3 regions of the Caballeronia sp. A2-2 genome follow, and region 3 is predicted to be linked to each of the others. Evidence: predicted binding sites of a transcription regulator. Region 3 holds the regulator's gene; each other region holds the start of a gene.
The links. Region 3 encodes LexA, which represses DNA repair genes until DNA is damaged. Its sites were predicted from a motif close to ACTGTATNNNNATACAGT; they were not measured.
Positions count from the first base shown of each region.

Region 1: a site for LexA is predicted at 1,283-1,300, ahead of recA (recombinase RecA). Genes of this name have one in related genera too.
Region 2: a site for LexA is predicted at 3,411-3,428, ahead of imuA (translesion DNA synthesis-associated protein ImuA). Genes of this name have one in related genera too.

Region 1 is NZ_CM172587.1:1,069,419-1,077,067, forward strand. Features, by position in the region: gene ACZCWR_RS05115 (sensor histidine kinase N-terminal domain-containing protein) at 1-415, opposite strand, end outside; gene ACZCWR_RS05120 (response regulator) at 423-1,136, opposite strand; gene recA (recombinase RecA) at 1,391-2,461, shown strand; gene recX (recombination regulator RecX) at 2,635-3,471, shown strand; gene ACZCWR_RS05135 (DUF2889 domain-containing protein) at 3,622-4,236, shown strand; gene sucC (ADP-forming succinate--CoA ligase subunit beta) at 4,324-5,505, shown strand; gene sucD (succinate--CoA ligase subunit alpha) at 5,604-6,485, shown strand; gene ACZCWR_RS05150 (TerC family protein) at 6,621-7,325, shown strand; gene ACZCWR_RS05155 (pilin) at 7,419-7,649, shown strand, end outside.
Region 2 is NZ_JBVFIR010000006.1:145,841-153,489, reverse strand. Features, by position in the region: gene ACZCWR_RS36315 (error-prone DNA polymerase) at 1-1,260, opposite strand, end outside; gene ACZCWR_RS36310 (Y-family DNA polymerase) at 1,272-2,735, opposite strand; gene imuA (translesion DNA synthesis-associated protein ImuA) at 2,659-3,372, opposite strand; gene ACZCWR_RS36300 (hypothetical protein) at 3,520-3,783, shown strand; gene ACZCWR_RS36295 (hypothetical protein) at 3,885-4,235, shown strand; gene ACZCWR_RS36290 (SOS response-associated peptidase family protein) at 4,349-5,308, shown strand; gene ACZCWR_RS36285 (hypothetical protein) at 5,407-5,583, shown strand; gene ACZCWR_RS36280 (hypothetical protein) at 5,658-5,891, opposite strand; gene ACZCWR_RS36275 (hypothetical protein) at 6,243-6,572, shown strand; gene ACZCWR_RS36270 (ParB/RepB/Spo0J family partition protein) at 7,401-7,649, shown strand, end outside.
Region 3 is NZ_CM172587.1:2,173,323-2,180,971, forward strand. Features, by position in the region: gene gnd (phosphogluconate dehydrogenase (NAD(+)-dependent, decarboxylating)) at 1-51, shown strand, start outside; gene ACZCWR_RS10340 (glycosyltransferase family 39 protein) at 129-1,595, shown strand; gene ACZCWR_RS10345 (ABC transporter permease) at 1,599-2,453, opposite strand; gene nodI (nodulation factor ABC transporter ATP-binding protein NodI) at 2,466-3,410, opposite strand; gene ACZCWR_RS10355 (universal stress protein) at 3,778-4,287, shown strand; gene ACZCWR_RS10360 (DUF2939 domain-containing protein) at 4,295-4,867, opposite strand; gene ACZCWR_RS10365 (hypothetical protein) at 4,954-5,280, opposite strand; gene lexA (transcriptional repressor LexA) at 5,468-6,121, opposite strand; gene ACZCWR_RS10375 (sulfate ABC transporter substrate-binding protein) at 6,390-7,424, shown strand; gene cysT (sulfate ABC transporter permease subunit CysT) at 7,516-7,649, shown strand, end outside.

The sequences.
Region 1 (7,649 bases), 1.1 Mb from region 3:
AGGGCATGTCGCGGTCGCCGCCGACCAGTTCGCCGCGCGTGCCGAGCACCTGAAAGAACACGCTGTCCACGTTGTCGGCGCGCAGGAAGTCGCGCGTCGCCTGCGGCAAACGAAGCTCGGCGACGCCGTTCACCGGCTGAATCTGCCGCGCGATGACGTAGGCATCGGCTTCGAGCGCGCGGTCGAACGGACCGTTGGCGATGGACTTCGCGACCAGATACGTCACCGCGATGCTCATCGGCCAGAGCAGCAGCAGCGGCGCGAGCATCCAGTCGAGAATCTCGCCGAACAATGATCGCGGATGCCGTTCGTGGTCCTGTTCCAGTTCGTCGGGCGGCGCGAACGGATTGGCATAGCGCGCGTCGCGGCGGGCGTCGGTGTCTGCGCTGTCTTCGGTCGAAGCGGGCGACGCCATGTGCGCGTTACTTATAGTGATGGCTGGCGGATACGGGCGCGCTGGCCGGAGCGGGAGAGGGCTTCTCCAGCGTATATCCCAGCCCGCGCACGGTGATGATCTTCGCGCCGCTCGGCTCGATCTTCTTGCGCAACCGGTGCACGTAGACCTCGATGGCGTTGTTGCTGACTTCCTCGCCCCACTCGCACAAATGATTGACGAGTTGCTCCTTCGACACGAGCCGGCCCGTTCGTTGCAACAGCACTTCGAGCACGCCGAGTTCGCGCGCCGACAGATCGATCACCTGATCGCCGATCGTCGCGATGCGCCCGACCTGATCGAACGACAGCGAACCGTGCTTGACGACTGTCGGACCGCCACCTGCGCCGCGTCGCGTGAGCGCCCGAACGCGCGCTTCCAGCTCGTTGAGCGCGAAGGGTTTGGCCATGTAGTCATCGGCGCCGAGGTCGAGTCCCTTCACGCGTTCATCGACGGAATCGGCGGCGGTGAGGATCAAAACCGGCATCTGCGAATTGCGTGCGCGCAGCCGGCGAAGCACCTCCAGGCCTGGCATGAGCGGCAATCCGAGATCGAGAATGAGGAGGTCGAAAGGTTGCAGCGCGAGGGCGGTATCGGCCTCGACGCCGTGCTTCACATGATCGACCGCGTATCCCGATTGGCGGAGTGATCGAACGAGACCGTCCGCGAGTATGCTGTCGTCTTCGGCAATGAGGATTCGCATCGGTGGCGCCTTGGTGCGCGATTGAGCGCACGGCATTGCCGGCACCGTCTGTCGCGCGGCGCGGCGGTCTCCGTTGTAACTGGTTTTTGCGCGGTTCGCGCGGCGTGGAAATTTACGCACACCGCACGATCGGCCTTGCAAAAACTACTGTTTTTTTATACAGTGTCTGCGTGAGTGCCAGAGGTGGGTTTCGTGTGTCGAAAACCCTCGTCCGCACTGCCTCAGACGCCGTTCATCATAGCAAAGGACGATTCATGGAAGATAGCAAGAAAGGCCCGGCTGGAATGACTGCGGAAAAGAGCAAGGCGCTGGCCGCCGCGCTGTCGCAGATCGAAAAGCAATTCGGCAAAGGGTCGATCATGCGGCTCGGCGCAGGTGAGGCGGTCGAAGACATTCAGGTCGTGTCCACCGGCTCGCTCGGACTGGATATCGCGCTCGGCGTCGGCGGCTTGCCGCGTGGCCGGGTAGTCGAAATCTACGGTCCGGAGTCGTCGGGCAAGACCACGCTCACGCTGCAGGTGATCGCGGAGATGCAAAAGCTCGGCGGCACGGCGGCGTTCATCGACGCGGAACACGCGCTCGACGTTCAATACGCGGGCAAGCTCGGCGTGAACATTCCGGAATTGCTCATCTCGCAGCCGGATACCGGTGAGCAAGCGCTCGAAATCGCGGATGCGCTGGTGCGCTCCGGTTCCATCGACATGATCGTCATCGACTCGGTCGCGGCGCTCGTGCCGAAGGCGGAAATCGAAGGCGAAATGGGCGACTCGCTGCCCGGTTTGCAGGCGCGTCTCATGTCGCAGGCGCTGCGCAAGCTCACCGGCACCATCAAGCGCACGAACTGCCTCGTCATCTTCATCAACCAGATCCGCATGAAGATCGGCGTCATGTTCGGCAATCCGGAAACCACCACGGGCGGTAACGCGCTGAAGTTCTACTCGTCGGTGCGTCTGGACATTCGCCGGATCGGCTCCATCAAGAAGAACGATGAAGTCATCGGCAATGAAACGCGCGTGAAGGTGGTGAAGAACAAAGTAGCGCCGCCGTTCCGCGAAGCCATCTTCGACATTCTGTATGGCGAAGGTATTTCGCGTCAGGGGGAAATCATCGACCTCGGCGTGCAGGCCAAGCTGGTGGACAAGGCCGGCGCCTGGTACAGCTACAACGGCGATCGAATCGGTCAGGGCAAGGACAATGCGCGGGAATTCCTGCGCGAGAACCCGGACATCGCGCGCGAGATCGAAAACAAGATCCGCGAATCGCTGGGCGTGGCTGCAATGGGCGAAGCCGTTGTCGCTGGCGTCGCGACGGCGGACGGCGAGTAAGCTGATCCACGTCGGGCGGCATGGCAATGCGCAGGAGCCGGTTCGGATCGAAAGTTGACGGTGCGAGTCCGGCTCGCACGGATGCGGATGACGACTGCTACGAACGTAGCAGCGAGCGTCGGAACGCATCGCCCAAGGCGCGAGGATTTGCACGCAAGAACGAACGCGCGGACGTGAAGCCATTCACGTCCGCGCGTTCTGCTTTGCGGGCTGAGCGTGATGCTGTTCGGGCAGAGCCTCAGGCCAGCGCGTCTGTCGAAGACCGCGAGAAGCGTCTCGATCACGCCCGCGCGTTATTGCAGCAGGCGGCCGCGCAACCCAAAGCGCTGAGAGTGGCGCAGGCATCGAACGTTGCGAAGACTTCGGCCGGAACGCCGCCCGAGCGCGCAAGCACGTTTGACGACGACGCCGACCCGTTCGAGCCATTCGAACAATGTGCGACTATCGCTTCGACAAAGGCCGAAGCCGAAGAACCCGTCTACACGCGTTCCAGTCAACGCAAGCGCAAACCGTCTGCTTCAGAGATCAGAAAGAACGCCAGCCGCCCGAAGCTATCGCTGAAGGGCCGCGCGCTCGGCTATCTCTCACGCCGCGAACACTCCCGCGCGGAGCTATCGCGCAAGCTCAAGCCCTACGTCGAAGAAACCGATTCGCTCGACAGCGTGCTCGACGATCTCGAACGCGATGGCTGGCTGTCGAACGCGCGCTTCGTGGAAAGCGTGGTGCATCGCAGGGCGTCGCAGATGGGCGGCAAGCGCATCATCCACGAGCTGAAGCATCACGCCGTCGGCGATGCGCTGATCGGCGAAACGGCTGGCCAACTCGCGCAGACCGAAACCGCACGCGCGCAGTCCGTATGGGCCAAGAAATTCGGCACCGCGCCGGAAACGCCCGCCGAACGCGCGAAGCAGGCGCGCTTTCTGGCCTCGCGCGGCTTTTCCGGCAGCACCATCGGCAAGGTGCTCAAAGGCGCGGACGAAGACTTCCCGGACGACTTCACCGATGACTGAACCACCCCGCAGCGCCATTTCGCCGCACCACGTCACACCGGGGAACGCGCTGATTGCGCAGGCACGTCCCAAGTATTAGGGCCATCCCCGGCTTGAAATACCCAATATGCTAAAATTCGACGGTTTCCCCCGTTCCGGCTTTGGTCGCTCATGCCTCTTTCTCCGCCCGTTTCCCGACAGTTGCGCCACCGTCGCGCGATTCGAGTGGAAGCATTTCAGCGGGAAGATGGCCTGTGGGATATCGAAGCCTGTCTAACCGATGAGAAGCCGCGCGATGTTCAACTCGCGTCGGGCGTCCGGCCCAATGGCCTGCCGATCCATGAACTCTGGCTGCGCATCACCATCGATCGCGAACTCACTATCGTCGACGCCGAAGCGTCGTCGGAGTGGTCGCCTTATGGTGCCTTGTGCGCGGAGTCCAATCCCGCTTATCGCACGCTTATCGGGCTCAATCTGCGCCAGAGCTTTCGCCGCGAAGTCAACGAACGGCTGCGCGGCACGGCGGGCTGCACGCATCTCACCGAGTTGTGCGCCGTCTTGCCGACCGCAGCCATTCAGGCCTACGCCGGCGATGTCTGGAACACGAAAGACGGCAAGCCCGCCGCAAGCTCCCATTCGACACATGCCGCGTCCCCACCCGAACCGCCGTTCCAGTTCGGGCGTTGTCACGCGCTGCGTTTCGATGGTCCGGCCGTCGCCGAATATCATCCGCAATGGGTTGCCTACGAGCGCAAGCCAAAGGCCAAGGACGGGGCGAAGGAATGAAGCGCAATTCACGCCGCGCATCTCATTAGAAACAGAATCGATGAGTCCAGCGATTCGTGCAAATCGAAGTTCTCTCCAACTCTCAGACTGAAGGAATCACGCATGAAGATTCACGAGTACCAGGGTAAGGAAATCCTGCGGAAATTCGGCGTCGCGGTCCCGCGCGGCACACCCGTGTTCTCGGTGGACGATGCGGTCAAGGCCGCTGAAGAGCTGGGCGGCCCGGTCTGGGTCGTCAAGGCGCAGATCCACGCGGGTGGTCGCGGCAAGGGCGGCGGCGTGAAGGTCGCGAAGACCATCGAGCAGGTTCGCGAATATTCGAACCAGATTCTCGGCATGCAGCTCGTCACGCACCAGACCGGCCCGGAAGGCCAGAAGGTGAACCGCCTGCTGATCGAGGAAGGCGCGGACATCAAGAAGGAACTGTATGTCGGCCTGGTGCTCGACCGTGTTTCGCAGAAGGTCGTCGTGATGGCGTCCAGCGAAGGCGGCATGGACATCGAGGAAGTCGCGGAAAAGACGCCGGAATTGCTGCACAAGCTGGCCGTCGACCCGGCAACCGGCCTGAAGGATTCCGAAGCGGACGACCTCGCCCGCAAGATCGGCATTCCGGATGCCTCCATTCCGCAAGCGCGCGCGATCCTGCAAGGGCTCTATGACGCGTTCTGGGAAACCGATGCATCGCTCGCGGAAATCAACCCGCTGATCGTGACCGGCGACGGCAAGGTGATCGCGCTCGACGCCAAGTTCAACTTCGACGCCAACGCGCTGTTCCGTCATCCGGAAATCGTCGCGTATCGCGATCTGGACGAAGAAGATCCGGCTGAAGTCGAAGCGTCGAAGTTCGATCTCGCGTACATCTCGCTCGATGGCAACATCGGCTGTCTGGTGAACGGCGCGGGTCTGGCCATGGCGACGATGGACACCATCAAGCTGTTCGGCGGCGAACCGGCCAACTTCCTCGACGTCGGCGGCGGTGCCACGACCGAGAAGGTGACCGAAGCCTTCAAGCTGATGCTGAAGAACCCGAACCTGAAGGCGATCCTCGTGAACATCTTCGGCGGCATCATGCGCTGCGACGTGATCGCGGAAGGCGTGATGGTGGCGTCGAAGGCCGTGGACCTGAAGGTGCCGCTCGTCGTGCGCATGAAGGGCACGAACGAAGACCTCGGCAAGAAGATGCTGGCTGATTCCGGCCTGCCGATCATCTCGGCGGACAGCATGGAAGAGGCCGCGCAGAAGGTCGTCGCGGCAGCCGAAGGCAAGTAAGCGCACGCGCTTCCTGTCTTAAAACAGCGTTCACCAGATACGAATGGCGGCGCGACGAGCCTGTGCTTTAGCGACGCCAAACGAACAGAGGTCACTACATGTCGATTCTGATCAACAAAGACACGAAGGTCATCACGCAGGGCATCACCGGCAAGACCGGCCAGTTCCACACGCGCGCCTGCCGCGAATACGCGAACGGCCGTGAAGCCTATGTCGCGGGCGTGAACCCGAAGAAGGCCGGCGAAGACTTCGAAGGCATTCCCATCTATGCATCGGTGAAGGAAGCGAAGGCCGAAACCGGCGCGACCGTTTCCGTCATCTACGTGCCGCCCGCGGGCGCGGCCGCCGCGATCTGGGAAGCCGTCGAGGCGGATCTGGATCTCGCCATCTGCATCACGGAAGGCATTCCGGTTCGCGACATGCTGGAAATCAAGGACCGCATGCGCCGCGAGAACCGCAAGACGCTGTTGCTCGGACCGAACTGCCCCGGCACGATCACGCCGGACGAGCTGAAGATCGGCATCATGCCGGGTCACATTCACCGCAAGGGCCGTATCGGCGTGGTGTCGCGCTCGGGCACGCTGACGTATGAAGCGGTCGGCCAGTTGACGGCGCTGGGCCTTGGCCAGTCGTCGGCGGTCGGCATCGGCGGCGATCCGATCAACGGTCTGAAGCACATCGACGTGATGAAGATGTTCAACGACGATCCCGAAACGGACGCCGTCATCATGATCGGCGAGATCGGTGGTCCGGACGAAGCGAACGCCGCTTACTGGATCAAGGACAACATGAAGAAGCCGGTGGTTGGCTTCATCGCGGGCGTCACGGCGCCTCCGGGCAAGCGCATGGGCCACGCAGGCGCGCTGATCTCGGGCGGTGCGGACACGGCGGATGCCAAGCTCGAAATCATGGACGCGTGCGGCATCAAGGTCACGAAGAACCCGTCGGAAATGGCGCGTTTGCTCAAGTCGGTGATCTGAGCGTGTGAGGCAAAAGGCATCGCGCGTTGAGGTTTGGTATGCTTACCGAACCCTTTCGCAAGTGCCGATGAAAAGCGAGGGAGCCTGGCTTCCTCGCTTTTTTTTCGACCACGTTCCGCGCGCTACCTTTCCTCCATGCTCGAATTTTTCTCGACGCTCCATTGGGGCGCGGTCGTTCAGATCATCGTCATCGACATTCTGCTCGGTGGCGACAACGCGGTAGTGATCGCGCTGGCCTGCCGCGACTTGCCCGACACGTTGCGCACGCGCGGCATCGTGCTGGGCACGCTCGGCGCAATCGTGTTGCGCGTGTTGCTGATCGCGTTCGCGGTCGTGTTGCTCGATATTCCCTTTCTCAAGTTCGTCGGCGGTTTGTTGTTGCTGTGGATCGGCATCAAGCTGATGCAGCCGGGTCATGACGAGCACGAGATCAACGCGTCCGACCGCTTGTGGACGGCGGTGAAGACCATCATCGTCGCGGATGCGGTGATGAGCCTCGACAACGTGATCGCCATTGCGGGCGCGGCGGAGGCGGCGGACCCGCGGCACCGGCTGACGCTCGTGGTGTTCGGGCTGATCGTGAGCATTCCGCTGATCGTGTGGGGCAGCACGTTGGTGCTCAGGCTGCTCGACCGCTTTCCGGTCGTCGTCACGTTGGGCGCGGGATTGTTGGGTTGGATCGCGGGCGGGCTCATCATCGACGATCCGTTCATCGACCGCTGGCCCGCGCTCAATACGGACTTTGCGATTTACGCCGCGCATGCGGTGGGCGCGGTGTTCGTCGTGTGCATCGGATGGTTGCTCAAGCGCAGGGCGAATTGTCCTATGCCATCCGGCTGACTGCCGCTCATTCTGTTTCCTCAATACGATCGAAGCGTCCTGTCTGCATCACGCGGCGGGCGCTTTTTTCTTTTCGAGGAAGCAATGACGATGATGACGTTGAATGTCGCCGCAAGCGAAGAAGCAAGCGGTGTGCGGAAGATCGCCGCGAAAGGTTTCACCCTGATCGAACTCATGATCGTGCTGGCGATCGTCGCCGTGGTTGCGGGGTACGCCATTCCTGCGTATCAGGACTATCTGGCGCGCAGCCGGGTGGGCGAGGGCGTGTCGCTGGCGGCATCGGCGCGATTGGCGGTGGCGGAGAACGCATCGAGCGGCGCGGAT
Region 2 (7,649 bases), on a different replicon from region 3:
CGCACGATCGCGCCCGTACTTGCGATAGATGTACTGTATGACTTCTTCGCGCCGCTGATGCTCAAAGTCAACGTCGATGTCCGGCGGCTCGCCACGCTCCTTGCTGATGAATCGCTCGAAGAGCATGTTGCCGCGCGAGGGATCGACCTCCGTCACGCCCAGGCAATAGCAGACCGCGCTGTTGGCCGCAGACCCACGTCCCTGACACAGGATGTGCTCATTTCGCGCGAAGCGGACGATGTCGTAGACCGTCAGAAAATAGGCCTCGTAGCGCATCTCGCCGATCAGTTGCAACTCGTACTCGATCTGCTGCTGCACCTCATGCGGAATGCCAGCCGGAAAGCGCTTGTGCGCGCCGATGTAGGTCTCCTGACGCAGGTAGCCTTCGTGCGTGAAGCCATTGGGTACGAGCTCATCTGGGTATTCGTAGCGCAGTTCATCCAGCGAGAATGTGCAGCGCTCGAGGATGTTGAGCGTCTGAGTAAGGGCGTGGGCAGGATAGAGATTCGCGAGACGCAGCCGTGAACGAAGATGCTGTTCCGCGTTGGGTGCGAGATCGTAGCCACAGTCAGCGACGGGCTTGCCGACGCGGATCGCCGTCATGGTGTCCTGCAGCGGCTTTCGGGAGCGCACGTGCATGACGACGTTGCCAAGCGCGACGACCGGCACGCGATGCCGCTCAGCGATGTATTCGACGCTTCCGCGATGAATGTCGTCCATCGCGCGCTGATGCAAAATCAAGCCGACCCATGCGCGAGCCGGAAACGTCTCATTGAGCCATTCGAGCTGCGCTGAAAGCGCCTCTTCCTTCGCAGGAAACTCCGGCACGAGAATCGCCAGACAATCCGGTACGCCGCGCAGGTGCGCGTAGTCCTTGTCGGGCTTCGAGATGTCGTGCGGCGTGAGCAGGTACGTGCCTTTTACCGCACGCATGCGGCCCAGCGTGATCAACTCGGACAGGTTGCCGTAGCCGTTGCGGTTTTGCGCAAGCAAGATGAGCCCGAACGCAGGGCTCTTGTCCGCGTGCACAAGCCGGAAGTACGAGCCGATGACCAGCGGCAACTTTTCTTCTTTCGCCTGGACGTGCGCGCGCACGACGCCGGCGAGCGAACACTCGTCGGTGATGGCGAGGCCCGAGTAGCCGAGTTGCGACGCGCGCAGCACGAGCTCCTCGCCATGCGATGCACCATGCAGGAACGAAAAATTCGTGAACGCGAAAAGCTCCGCGTAGTCGGGAAGCGTCGAGGAGAACAGATCCACGGCAACACCGATTAGCCGAAGAGCCCGTGAAGAAACCAGCGGACCTCTTCAGTCTTCACGCTCGGCCGTTCACGGTAAATCCAGTAGCAGCTGTTGTCGGTGGCTTGCGCGACGTAATAGTCGCGCGTCACCAACTGGCCGTCGTGCCAGCCCGCTTCGATGCGCTCACCCGTCGAGACAAGTTTCAGGGGCGAGCCATAGAACGGTCGATGATTCTTGATCATGAGCCGCACAGGTGCGTCCAGCAGCCATGTAGGACGCGGAAGATCGGCCGGAGGCGGGCAGGGCTTGGTGAGTGCCTGTACCGGGACCCATTGATTCGCGTGTTCCGGCCGATGGTCGGACGTTGGCGCCGGCCGCAAGACATTCTCCGGTCCCAGACGCGCGACCAACAGTTCGAGCAATCGATTGTGATCCTGTGCGGATCCACCGGGATCCGGAAAAAGCGAGTCGCTGGGCGGCTCGGCGGGCTGAACCTGGGATGCGGCCAATCGCACCGCAATGACGGCCGCTTCGAGTTCGATGCGGCTGAGTCGTTCTTTGAGCAGGCGAACCAGGTGTTCCTCGTACCAGGTTGGCTCAGCGAGCGCGATGTCGATTACTGTCGGTTCGATCGCCTGGCGGCCTCGCTCGTGTTCGAGGGTGATCGTCGCCTGCGTGAGTGCGAGCTGCTGCGCGCTCAACCAGCCGCAGAGTTGCACGATCAGGCGCCGTGCGGAGAAAAGGATGGCCTCGGCATGCTCGACGCGATCGGGCAGTTCGATACGCGCGCTGAAGGCAGGCGGCAGCGCCAGCCACGCGTACAGTTCAGGCGACAGGCCGTAGGCACGGTCAAGCGAATCGAGTAAATCCACACCGCACCTCTTTTTAAGCCCTGCGCGCGGCAGGCGTCGAATATCGTTGAGTACCCGGCAACCCAGGCCGTTGAACCATTCGGCAAATGACCGGACTTCGGGGACCAACATGAACGGCAGCTCGTCCAGATGGCGTTCGAGCGAACGCATCTTGAGCACGCGCCGACGGCCACGTTTGGCAAGCAACCACGCTCCTTGACCCGTGGGCGCCACGCTCATTCGGGCGGTGACGCCGATCGTTTTCACTGTCTCGCGAATCTGCCGGCAGACGTGCACGATGCCACCGAAGAGCCGAAGACTTGCCGTCACGTCGACGATGATCGTTTCTTCTTCACGTACCGCGACTTGCGGCGAAAAACGAAGCAGCGCGAACGCGACTTCGCGTTGTACGTCCAGTTCACGCGCGGGGTCACGGTCGTACATCAGCGCATCGGCCGCGAGCGTGGTCACCCCACCGCGCTTCATGCCCACCAACACCCCTGCCTCTCTTGCCGCCTGATCGAGGACGATCACTCGGTCACGCTCGAGCACCACACACCCGTGTTTAGTTGGAGACGACCACCTCGGACGGAACACCTCCAGCGAAAGCCGGGGCAGGAAGATGGCGACGAACACGGCCATGAGGACTGAGCAGAATCGGTGATGGGTGAAGGTGGATGGACAGTGGGTCGGTTCGGGTGGGCCCTCGTCGCTTGATGACGTCGACGGCGATGCCGCCGTCGGCGGGCCGCACCCCCAGTCGTAACGTCGCGGGTGACGAATCCTGGGCAGCGGCAAGCGGTCGAACCAGAATCAGAAGCGTTTCCGTCGCTTGTGCTGCCAGATGCAATCGCCGTAACGCCTCAGACCGAATGTGCTGCTGCCAGACAAGCAGCGCGCCGCAACTTCGCGCGTTCAATACGCGCTCGGCGCACCAGAGCGCATCCGCCGTCTTCGGCGCGCGCAGCATCATGAGCTTGTCTAGCGGCACGCCCAGATAGGCGAAGGCCAGGCTGTTCGGCACGTGCGGGGCCTGCAGCAATGCAACGGGGCGCTTGCTCGCCGCGACCAGCGCGGGCATTAGTAAGCGCATCTCACCGATCCCTGGCTGCTGGACGAGCAGTTCGACCAGCGAGCCGATTGGCCAGCCGCCACCGGGCAACTCTGCCGACAGGGCCGCGTAGCCGGTGTCGATCGTCTTGCCATACGCACGCGCCAACTCAGATCCTCTCCACAGCGATCCGTGAATTGAAGCGATGTCTTTCGGCAAGGCGGCCATAGTCGGCAACAAATTCCAGGAAAGGGAGAACGGGAAACACTGTATAAATATACAGTACTCATCTTAGCGCAAAACTGAATCAGTCCATTGCGCCCTTTTTTGCTGACAAATAGGAAATGAGATCCTATGCTCGCTCCGAGACATCCGATGCCTCAGATCGCCGCCTTCGCTGCGAAGTTGCGTGAGGCTTTTGGGGATGCGACCATCGAGGAAGACATTCCCTGCGGCGAAGCGGGCAAGCCGACGTTCTTTGCTCGGGAGAATGGCCGGACGCTGGCACGAAGTCGTGGACGAATTCAACCGCTGGCAGGTCGACGCGCGCGCGTAACCGGCACGCTTGCTCGGGTTGCGACGGTGCATGTACCGGAAGAGGGCAGCGCTGCAGCGAGCCACGGTAGTTCTCGACGTTGAAAGTCCCGAAAGCATCCACAACTGCAAATAAGTGGGGCTACCCGGCGTTGTCGTTGGGTCCGGGAGTTCAGTTGGAAACACACGCAGGGAGAGAGTTGAAGATGCCTGATATCGACGAGCTGACGGGCGCGCGAGCCGATTTACTGTGCTTTCTGGTGGCGACGGTGGCGGCGTCGTACGCGCTCACGCGGGAATGGCGCGTCGATCATGTCGTGGAGAGCGGCCGTATTTGGCTGAAGCGCAATCTCGTTACGATGCACTGGCTGGAGCGCGTTCGGATCGGTCAACTGGCGCTCAAGATCGCGCGTCGCGATTTAAAGGGGGCGGGCATCGCTGTTCGTCAGTCGGACGTGCAAGCGCTCTTCACCGGCGAGATGGGATTGAACCATGCAAGTACGGTCGTCCAAAAGATGATGAAGTTGTGCCGTGAGGCGACCGGCACGGCAAGCTAGTCGACTGAAGTAAGCGATCAGGCCCGTGCTCGACACGGGCGAACGAACGGACACGTGAGCAGACCGGGTGAGCAGACCGGCTGAGCACACCGATACAAAGCAAGGAGGCGGCAGTGTGCTACTCGGCGCAGATCCAGGCGGACTATCGAAAATACGTCAAGATGTTCGGCGCGCAGATGGACATTCGCGAGTTCGCGCGTCTGTACTGGGAGCGTGCCGAAGGCAGCAAGGCGAAGATCCCGAAGGCGATGGACGCCCCGTTCCTTGAGCCGCAGAACGACGGCGAACGCCAGATCAAGGCGTTCGTTGATCGGTTCAGTGCTGAGCAAGCGAATACGCTCGAACAGGATCTCTTCAAGCAGCGCAAGCGCCTGGCCGATGCCGAACGCGCGCTGCAAACGAAGGTAACGAAAGCCGCAACCGAAAGCCAGCGCATCGCCACCGACAAGATCGACTCCGCCTTGCGTCGGCTCGACGACCTGCGTCGCACGACGCCCAAGGATCGAGATGCGCGGATTTTTCCGGGGCACTACGCGCCGGTGCTCGTCGTGGAGGATGGTAAGTATGTGGTCAAGCCAATGCGCTATCAGTGCCGCATTGCAGGCAAGCCTGCAAACTACGATGTTCGCTTTCCGGGCACTTACAACGCGCGGCGCGACAATCTCGAGGGTTTCTGGAAGCCGTGTTTCGGCGTGTCACATGGCTTGCTGCTAGTCGACGTCTTCTACGAGAACGTCAAGCGTGCACGCTACGAGAACACGCCGCTTGAGACGCACGAGCGAGATGAAAACCTTGTCCTCGAATTTCGGCCGAGCAACGGCCAGTTGATGGTTGTCGCGTGTCTGTGGTCGCACTGGCGTGCGCCAGGGCAGCCGGACTTACTTTCGTTCGCCGCGATCACGGATGAGCCGCCGCCTGAAATCGCGGCTGCGGGACATGACCGTTGCATCATTCCGATTAAGCCGGACAATGTCGACGCGTGGCTGAATCCGGACGCATCCAATCTGGAAGCCTTGTACGCCATTCTCGATGATCGCGACCGGCCATACTACGAGCATCGACTCGCGGCATAACGAAAATACCGCCGAACAAACCATCGAACACGAGAGCAAAGGTCGAACGCGGCTCGGCTCTTTTGACGCGAACCTAGCAAAATTATAGGAGCATAGCTATGGCTCAACTGACCACTGAAATAGCGCTGCGCGCCGCGATTAATGTTTTGCGCGACTCAGCAGAATCTCGCCGCATGCCATCCGGCGGACCGATTGATGATGCAGGCGTCAATCTTCACTTTGCGGCAGCAGACGTACTTGAGGAAGCGCTCTCAAACCTTCGCGATTTCGAATAGGCGGTGCATCGATTAGCACTCGCACGTCACTTTTATCGACGTCCTGCCAAGACGTCCGTTGAGGCAACGGGAGGTTACAGCGGGTCGTCTGCCAGCCACATCAGCGCCCCATCTTGCTCGTTGCCCGCGATCGTTGTCCATGTGCGACCCTCTGCATCTACGGCGACGCATCCCGGCTGCCAGTGCTCGGGGTTGCGCAGGCAATTCACCCAGCTCTGCACTTCGCCATTGAACACGATGACGACGCCACCGCGATTCACATATCCGTTCTGCTGTCGCCAATCCATCGCAATTTCTAGGGGCGTCATGTCGTGTCCTTGAGGGGCATCTTTCGTCGTACTTGTCCATCTAAGTTGATCGCGACAATTGCGGCGGCTTCTTTACTCGATTGATCGGGGAGAAGCGAACGCTGAGCGCAGTCGGGCGGAGGTCGCGCCTTCGAGAACATCTTTTGAACGCGCGAGGAAAGCAGACGCTCGTTGTCTTGGTTCTGAATAGTATGTCGGGAACGACATTCCAGGAACCATGATGAACACTCGCCATGTGCCAGCACGAGCCGATCGCGCACGTATCGATGGCATGGATCTTAGACGGTACGGTGTTCGTCCTTTCGTTGCAAGTTGCGTGGCGTCTTGCCACTTAGATGGCTTCCACGTGTGATGGCTCACAAACTGCCTCGCTTTGAACCCGTTGGGTTAGATGAAGGCCGTGCGCTTTGGCGAAAGTATCGCGGCAACGCCGACGTCGAGCGCATGTTGCTTGAGATCGCACAGGCGCGCGCAGTCATCCTGGAGCTGGGCGAATACTTCAGTTGCGTGCACAAAGTGTGGACCGAAGAAAACCTCGGGCAACTCGTGGCCCTCGAGAAGATCCGGCTGCTACTCAACGAACAAGCCCTTCGCCAGCGTGCCCTCGCCGGGCTCAAACCACCGCCGCGCAAAGTCAATCCCCGTGGTCCAGATGAAGATGAACCCGCACTCATCGACTGATGACGTGTTCGTGTTGGCAAGATCGAATGTTCATCGGCGCTGTCCGGACTCAAAAGCACAACCGAGTTCAGCAGCTTCAACCCAGTCAGCAGCGACGCTGATAGTCGGACCGGTCGCCTAACGGCGCCCGTCAGACTGCAGCCCCATCACCCAAAAGACCCGCCACCCAGAATGCGGCGCAGGGCGCCGAAGGGGCATAGACACCTGGCGGTGCCTGTGCCGTGGGGCCGCTTGCGCGGGCACCACATCGTCGCGCTCCATCCTTTGTTTGCCGTTCAAAGCTCGTTTCACCAGCCCTTCAAAGCCGCCCCGTTTTCGACGCATAGCACGAACCGGATTCGGCACAAGGGTCCGCTTCGCCACGTCCTCCCCCGTTCGATGCTCGCCTGCGGCTGCGCTTCGCTGCGGCCTCCGGGCGCGCCCTTGCACCGACTCCGGCCCGTGCAAATCATGCGCCGAGGCGGCTCCGAAGAGCAGATGAAACTGAACGACAAACAAAGGAGGTAGTCATGAGCGCAACGACCACCCGCACAAGCACCCCCACCAACGAACCGGGCGTTCCTCCCGGGCCCTCCGAGGCTCACCCAAGAACATATGCCGAAGGCGATATCCGGGTCGTGACTGTCGCGGGTACTCGAATCCAACTGCAGTACCACGATCGCAGATGGCTGAGCGTCACGGATGCCGAACGCTCCTAGTCACACACCGGAGGCGGTCCTTTATTCGCCGATTGCCTCTCTTCACCTCAACCTTGTTTCTAAACGAGCGAGCAACGACCGGGGATTCCCCGGCGAAGTTCGGTTGCTGGCTCACTCTGGGAGTTTGAAAATGGATGATCGCAACGACGCCATCGACGTTCAAAACGATACTGTCGAGCTTGACGGCGCAGCACCGTCGCCTACCGTACTTGAAAGCACGTTCGGCGGCGAGCGCGCCATCGAGCAAGTCGCGCTGTCGCGCCTGAGTCCTTCAACGCGCAACGTCCGTCGCAAAGTGCCGACTGGTATCGACGGCTTGGCTGATAGCATCGCCGCCAAAGGGCTGTTACAGAATCTCGTGGCGCACCCGATGAAGGGC
Region 3 (7,649 bases):
TCCGCCATGCGCTTCGGCTTCGGCGGGCATAAGGAATTTCCGGTGAAGTAGGGCGCGGCGTGGTCATGCGCATCGAAGCGGCGATTCGTTCGCCGCTTTTTTCTTGCGCGTGATGCGGCGGGTTTTGCATGCGATTCTCCCGGACCTTTTTTCATGATCTTGCGCCCTTGCTTTTGCTGGGCGTGATGTTGCTCGCACTGCACGCGGCGACAAATGGCCGCTACGGTTTTCATCGCGATGAACTTTCCACGCTTTCCGATGCGAGCGAGCTGGCGTGGGGTTATGTCGGCGTGCCGCCGCTGACGCCGTTTCTCGCGCGTGTGGCGTTTGCGTTGTTCGGACCATCGCTTGTCGGGCTGCGGTTGTTTTCGTCGCTGGCGATGAGCATCGCGCTGATGCTCACCGGTCTGATGGCGCGGCAACTCGGTGGCAGTCGCCGCGCGCAGATCGTCGCGGCAATCGCATCGGCGATCAGTCCGGTCGCGCTGAGTCAGGGCACGATGTTCGAGTACGTCAGCCTCGACTATCTCTGGTGGGTCGCGGCGGCCTGCGCGATGACGTGTTTGCTTGCTTCCGACAATCCGCGCTGGTGTCTGGGCATCGGTGCGGCAATCGGCGCGGGCATGATGACCAAGTACACGATGGCGTTCTTCGCTGTAGGCATCGGCGCGGGATTCGTGCTGACGCCCGCGCGGCGATACGTTCGGAATCCGTACTTTTGGGGCGGCGTGGCGCTCGCGGTGCTGATCGTTCTGCCGCATATCTTGTGGGAGTGGCGGCACGACTTCATCTCATTGGATTTTCTGAAAAGCATTCACGCACGCGATGTTCGCCTCGGACGCGATCACGGTTTCCTGCTCGGTCAGTTTCTTATCGCGACAAACGTGTTCACGGTCCCGCTCTGGATCGCCGGCCTGTACTTCATTTTCTTCGATGCTCAAGGCCAGCGCTTTCGCGCGCTCGGCTGGATGTTCGTGGTGCCACTCGTGCTTTTCGTGGTCACGAAAGGACGCGATTATTACCTCGCTCCAGCGTATCCAATGTTGCTTGCAGCGGGCGCGGTGTGGTGTGATCGGATTCGCTTGCGGCTTGTGTGGGTCGCGCTCGCGGTGGCGGGCGTGCTTGGCGCGGCGCCCGTGTTGCCGGTAGCGCCGGTTGGTTCCGCATGGTGGCGTGTATCGGACCGAATCAACGGTGGCAATTTCAACGAAGAACTCGGATGGCCGGAACTGGTCGCGACCATCGCGCGCGTACGCGATTCCTTGCCCGCTGGTGCAGGCATTCTTGTAGCGGATACGGGACAGGCCGAGGCCATAGCGCTATTTGGCGAGGCGTTGCATTTGCCGCGCGTCATCTCAGGAACAAACTCGCTGTGGTTTCGCGGTTACGGCGAGCCACCGCCGAAGCCTTTGATCGTCGTGGGCTTACCGCAAGACATCGTGCAACGCGAGTTGGTTTCGTGCAGGTTGGCGGCGCGTATCGATACGGGCATCGACATTCAGAACAGTTCCATTCCCGCACGCGAGATTTTTGTGTGCGAAGGCCCGCGTCAACCGTGGCCGCAGTTCTGGCAGGCCATGAAGCACTACGCGTAGGCGTTATTTCATCATCCGCCGCCGAAACAGCCACGCGCACAGCAGAAACGGCACGATCGCATACGCGAGCAGCACGCCGACATGCAGCGGCACGCCATCGAGCGCACGTCCGAGCATGGCCGGGCGCATGAGTTCGACCGCGTGATACAGCGGCAAAACCTGCGTCACATGCCGCGCTATTGTCGGCAACTGCGTCACCGGAAAGAACACGCCGGAGAGCAGCAGCATGGGCGTGAGCGCGAGCGTCTGATAGAACATGAAAAAGTCGTAACTCGGCGCGATGGCGGTAATTACCATCGCCGTGCTGGCGAACGCGAGGCCTGTCAGCACGATGACCGGCAGCGCGATCAGCATCGACGGAAAACTGGCGTAGCCGAGCGCGCCCGCCACCAGCATGATCGCCGCGCCCGAGAGCACCGACTTGCTCGCCGACCACACGATTTCCCCGAGCACGATATCGCCGAGCGTGAGCGGCGTGTGCATGATCGCTTCCCACGTGCGCTGTACATGCATGCGCGAAAAGCCGGAATACATGGCCTCGAAGCTCGCGGACATCATCACACTGGAAGCGGTCGTGCCCGCCGCGAGAAACGCGATATACGACACGCCCTCGACGTGACCGACCATCAGCCCGAGTCCTAAGCCTAAGCCGAAGAGATAGATCATCGGATCGGCCAGATTGCCGATCATCGAGGCGATGGCGAGCTTCTTCCAGACGAGATAGTTGCGCCGCCAGACCGACATCCAGTTCGTGGCGTTGGCGGGCAGCGCGTTCGAAAACGGCGTGAGGCTCGGTGCATCGTCGTGCTTGAGATGCGCGCGGCGTGTCTTGACGCGGGTTGGGTCCAATGTGTCCATGTCGATATTCGTTCAGTCCACCATCTCACGGCCCGTGAGACGCATGAATACATCTTCGAGATTCGCCGGCCGATGCAGATACCGCACGTCCGCGCGACCTTTCACGCGCGCATGCACGGGTTGCGGATCTTCGACGTAGCAGAAGAGCGTCTCGCCGCTTATCTCGATGCGTTGCGCGAACGGCGTGAGCTCTGCGGCCAGCGCCTGTGGATCGGGACCGTAAATCTCGATCACGTCCGAGCCGATCACGGTTTCGATCAGTTCGCGCGGACGGCCTTCCGCGACCTTGCGGCCTTCTTCGATCACACAAAGCCGGTCGCACAGACGCTCGGCTTCTTCCATGAAATGCGTGGTCAGCAAGATGGTTTTGCCGCGCGCGAGCAACGAACGCAGACGCTCCCAGATCATGTGCCGCGCCTGCGGATCGAGTCCCGTGGTGGGTTCGTCCATCACGAGCACATCGGGATCGTTGACGAGGGCGCGCGCGAGCGTCAATCGACGCTTCATGCCGCCCGACAACTCGCCGACGCGCGCATCCGCCTTGCTTTCCAGACGCGCGAATTCGAGCAGCGATGGCACGAGTGCGTCCATGCGCGCGCCTGCAAGACCGAAATAACGCCCGAACACGAGCAGGTTTTCGCGGACGGTGAAGTCTGGATCGAGGTTGTCGAACTGCGGCACCACGCCTACACGCTGACGCGCGAAACGCGCGCGCGCCGGCACCGGTTCACCGACGAGACGAATCGCACCACTATCCGGCGAAGTTATGCCGAGCAGCATCTTGAGCGTCGTGGTCTTGCCCGCGCCGTTCGGGCCGAGCAGACCGAAGCATTCGCCGCGACGCACGTCGAACGAGAGACCATCGACGACGCGCTTCGTGCCGTAGTGTTTCCTGACTTCGCTGAACTCGATGGCGGCTTCGTTCGTTGTTTGGTCGTGCAATGTTTGATCAGTCATGCAATCGATCCGCATTAATTCGCATAAGCAATTCAGCCGGCTAGTGTAATCCAATGCACCAAGGCAGCGCTGACGTGCCATCGGGCGCGGCGAAAGGGCGTCAAAGCTGTGCGCGCGGGCGCGTTCGCTTGTGCGGTTGAAACGCTCGGAGCCTTGCTGGCCGTGCGTGTGCGGCAGGCTGGCACGCGGCGCGCTAACAGCCTTGGCGCGCGTGTGCGCGGCTTAGCGTTTTCCATCGTTGCCACGCACGAACCGACACACGATGATGAAGCCACGCCGCATGCATCCGCGCTTCACGACGAACGCGGGTGCCCAGGCGAAGTAAGCGCATGTTGAGCCGCCACACCACGCGGCAGGGAGATTGACCATGACAAGCTACCGCAAGATTCTGTTGTGCTACGACGGCTCACGGGAAGGCCGCAAGGCGTTGCGTCAGGGCGCGAATCTCGCGCTCGACCTCAACGCGGAAACGCATGTGCTGGCCGTGGTGGACATGCGTTCCAGCATCGCGCAGAGCGCGGGACTGCTTACGGATATGGCGTGCGGCCGTTTCGAGGATGCAGCGCGCGACATTCTTCAGGAAGGCGTGGACTGGCTGCGCGAACGCGGTCTGGCGGCGCAGGGGCATTTCGCGTTCGGTCATCCGATCGATGAAATCGCGAATCTGGCGGACAACCTGAAGGTCGATCTCGTCGTGGTGGGTCACCGCTGCCGTAACGGGCTGGCGCGCTGGTGGATGGGCGCGGGCAATACGCCGCTGCTCGATCGCGTGAATTGCAGCATTCTGGTTGCGGTTTGTCAGGCAGGCGAATCTGCGGAAGCGGAGGACGAAGCGGCTTACGAGGCTAAACCCGTTAAGGCAGAAGCGAGCGCTTAGGCTGGTTTCAGCCGTTCAGGTCCACTGCGACGAGCTTCCAGTTGATAAGCCCGTTGCGGTGGAAGATCGCGGAGTAGCGCGCATCGCCTGCGCCGTGTTGGTAGGTCACGACGAAGGTGTCGAAGCTGCGATAACCAGCGGTGGTTTGGGGCGGCTTCTTTGCCGTCGGCTGCGAAGGGGCAGCGGGCACTTCGACGCTGGCAGGCTCAGGCGGCCGCTCGCCCGGATCGCCGCGCGGCGGAATGCCGTTCAAAATGGCCGCGACGCCATCCGGCGTGGCATACGAATCCACCAGCGGCCCGACGAGCGCCGCGCCGATCATGGCTCCGATGATCGCCAGCGGATTGCCACTTTTCTGGATATCGACGCGCCGCGTAAGCAACGCGCCGACCTGATCCTTGAGACTCGCGCGCAACGCGGGAAAATCGACGTACTGGTTGACGGTCTGCGCGTCGCGGGCATCGGCCGCACGCTTGACACGATCGAGCGCGATGTAAGGCGAGGCATAGACAAAACCGAGCGCCGCCACAAGCAGAACGACGACGAGCGTGGTGACAACGTAACGTGTAGTGCAGGACATGCGGTCGCGGATTCTCTGTTGCTATTGCGAAGGGTCAATTGTGCATTGACCGCGCGCCGACCGCATTTATCCCGACGCTGCATCAATTACGCGAGAATCCCGCCCGTGATCCCCGCGCGTTCCTCATCGATACACCGGTCGATCATGCGCGACACCTCATCGATCTTGCCCACCAGAATCACACGCGACGGACCGCGATACACCCGCACGCCCGCACGCTGTTCCTCCGACGCCCGCACCGTGCTGTTGAGCGACACCCGCGCGAACGCAGGCTGACGCGACGGCAACGCGGGCATTTCGTCGAACAGGTCGGGCGTACTCGGCTGACGCGCAATGCCGCAAGCGATGAGCGTGCGCAGATGACGCAGACGACCGAACTGGCGGAAGGGCAGCAAGCGGGCAAAACGTTCCATGGTGACTCTCCAGACGATAGGACGCACCTCGGCCACCCTGAACGAGGGCCGTCGTGCTTGTTATGTTCGAAGCGCCGTGGCTTGTATCAGGCGCAGTTCATGGAGTCAGTGTCCGCCCGGCTTAAGACATTTCTTGTCTCGAATTAAGAATTTTCTTCGAGCGGACAAGGAGTTGAAGCGAAAAACGTCAGAATTCGCCCGAACGAATCAGGCCGACAGCAATGCCTTCGAGTGCAAATTCCCCGCTGCCTGCGCGCACGAAAATGTTCTCGTAATCCGGGTTCTCGGCGATCAGTTCCACACCATCGCGATGCCGCTTCCAGCGCTTGACGGTTACGTCATCCCCCAACCGCGCCACGACGATCTGGCCGTCCTTCGCTTCAGTGCGCTTTTGTACCGCGAGCAAATCGCCATCGAGAATGCCGGCATCGCGCATGGAAAGACCGCGCACTTTCAGCAGATAGTCCGGCTTGCTGGAGAAAAGCGCCGGATCGCACACGTAAGTCTGCGAAATGTGCTCCTGCGCCAAGATAGGACTACCCGCCGCGACACGCCCGACCAGCGGCAGCGCCAACTGCATGATGCTCTGATGCGGAAGCGTGAACTGATGCTGCTCCTCACGCGACGATTCCCCCAGCAATCGAATGCCGCGCGAGGAACCCGCCGCCAGTTCGATCACGCCCTTGCGCGCCAGCGCCCGCAGATGCTCCTCCGCCGAGTTGGCCGAGCTGAAGCCGAGTTCGGCGGCGATCTCCGCGCGCGTGGGCGGAAAGCCGGTGCGCTCGATCGCGCGCTGGATCAGTTCCAGCACTTGCTGCTGCCGCGCGGTGAGTTTGGTGATCTTGTTTGTCACAGGCTTAGGTCCCGATTCACTGTATGGATGGACAGGTGACTGTATTTTTATACAGTATTTCGGTCTTTTCAAGCTTTACTTTAAGTTCGCGCGCGCTGGCCCACGTTTGCGTCGTCTAAACCCGAACACTGCTTTCTTGCTCCAGGAATATGCTTATCAGCTTGGATAGGTATAAAAGAGTGAAAAACGATTATTTCTAATCATATAGAGACGTCGTTAGACTGATTCCGTCAATCAATAAGACGGAGAACGGGGAATGCAAAGCTTCAAGACGGGATTGGGACTGAACGCGCGGCGCTTGTTTGCAGCGTTCGCGCTGACGGCGGCAAGCATCGGCGCGGTGACGCAGGCGCACGCCGATACGGCGTTTTTGAACGTGTCCTACGATCCCACGCGCGAGCTGTATCAGGATTTCAATCAGGCTTTCGCGAAGAAGTGGAAGGCAGACACCGGCGAGACGGTGACCTTCAAGCAATCGCACGGCGGCTCGGGCGGACAGGCGCGCGCGGTGCTCGACGGTTTGCAGGCCGATGTCGTGACGCTGGCGCTCGCCTATGACATCGATGCACTGGCATCGAAAGGACTCGTCAACGCGGACTGGCAGAAGCGTCTGCCGGACAACGCTTCTCCGTACACGTCGACCATCGTGTTTCTGGTGCGCAAGGGCAACCCGAAGCACATCAAGGACTGGGACGATCTGACCAAGCCGGGCGTCTCGATCGTCACGCCAAACCCGAAGACCTCGGGCGGCGCGCGCTGGAACTATCTCGCGGCGTGGGCGTATGCGCAGCACAAGCCGGGCGGCAACGAGCAGACCGCCAAGGATTTCGTCACCAAGGTCTACAAGAACGCGGGCGTGCTCGATTCCGGCGCGCGCGGCGCGACCACGAGCTTCGTGCAACGCGGTCAGGGCGATGTCTTGATCGCCTGGGAAAACGAAGCCTTCCTGTCGGTCAAGGAATTCGGCACGGACAAGTTCGAGATCGTGGTGCCGTCGGTGAGCATTCTGGCGGAGCCGCCGGTCGCGGTGGTGGACAAGGTCGTCGACAAGCACGGCACGCGCAAGCTGGCCGAGGCGTATCTCAAGTATCTATACAGCGACGAAGGCCAGCAGATTGCCGCGCGTAACTTCTATCGTCCGCGTTCGGACAAGGTACCTGCCGATCTGACGAAGCAGTTCCCGAAGCTCAAGCTCTACACGGTCGATGACACCTTCGGCGGCTGGGCGAAGGCGCAAAAAACGCACTTCGCGGATGGCGGTGTGTTCGATTCGATCTATCAGCCGCAGTAAGGCATAACGCGATGACGCGGCGCACACGACGCCGCGCATCGTCATGAGACGTAAGCGCCCACCCCGGCGCAATGGAAAGAATGGATCAAGGATGACGACCCTCACATTCAGGAAGCCGAGCGCGTTACCCGGCTTCGGACTGACACTTGGCATCACGCTGGCTTATCTGAGCCTCGTGGTGCTGATTCCGCTGGCGGCCACCTTCGCGAAAACGGCCACGCTGCA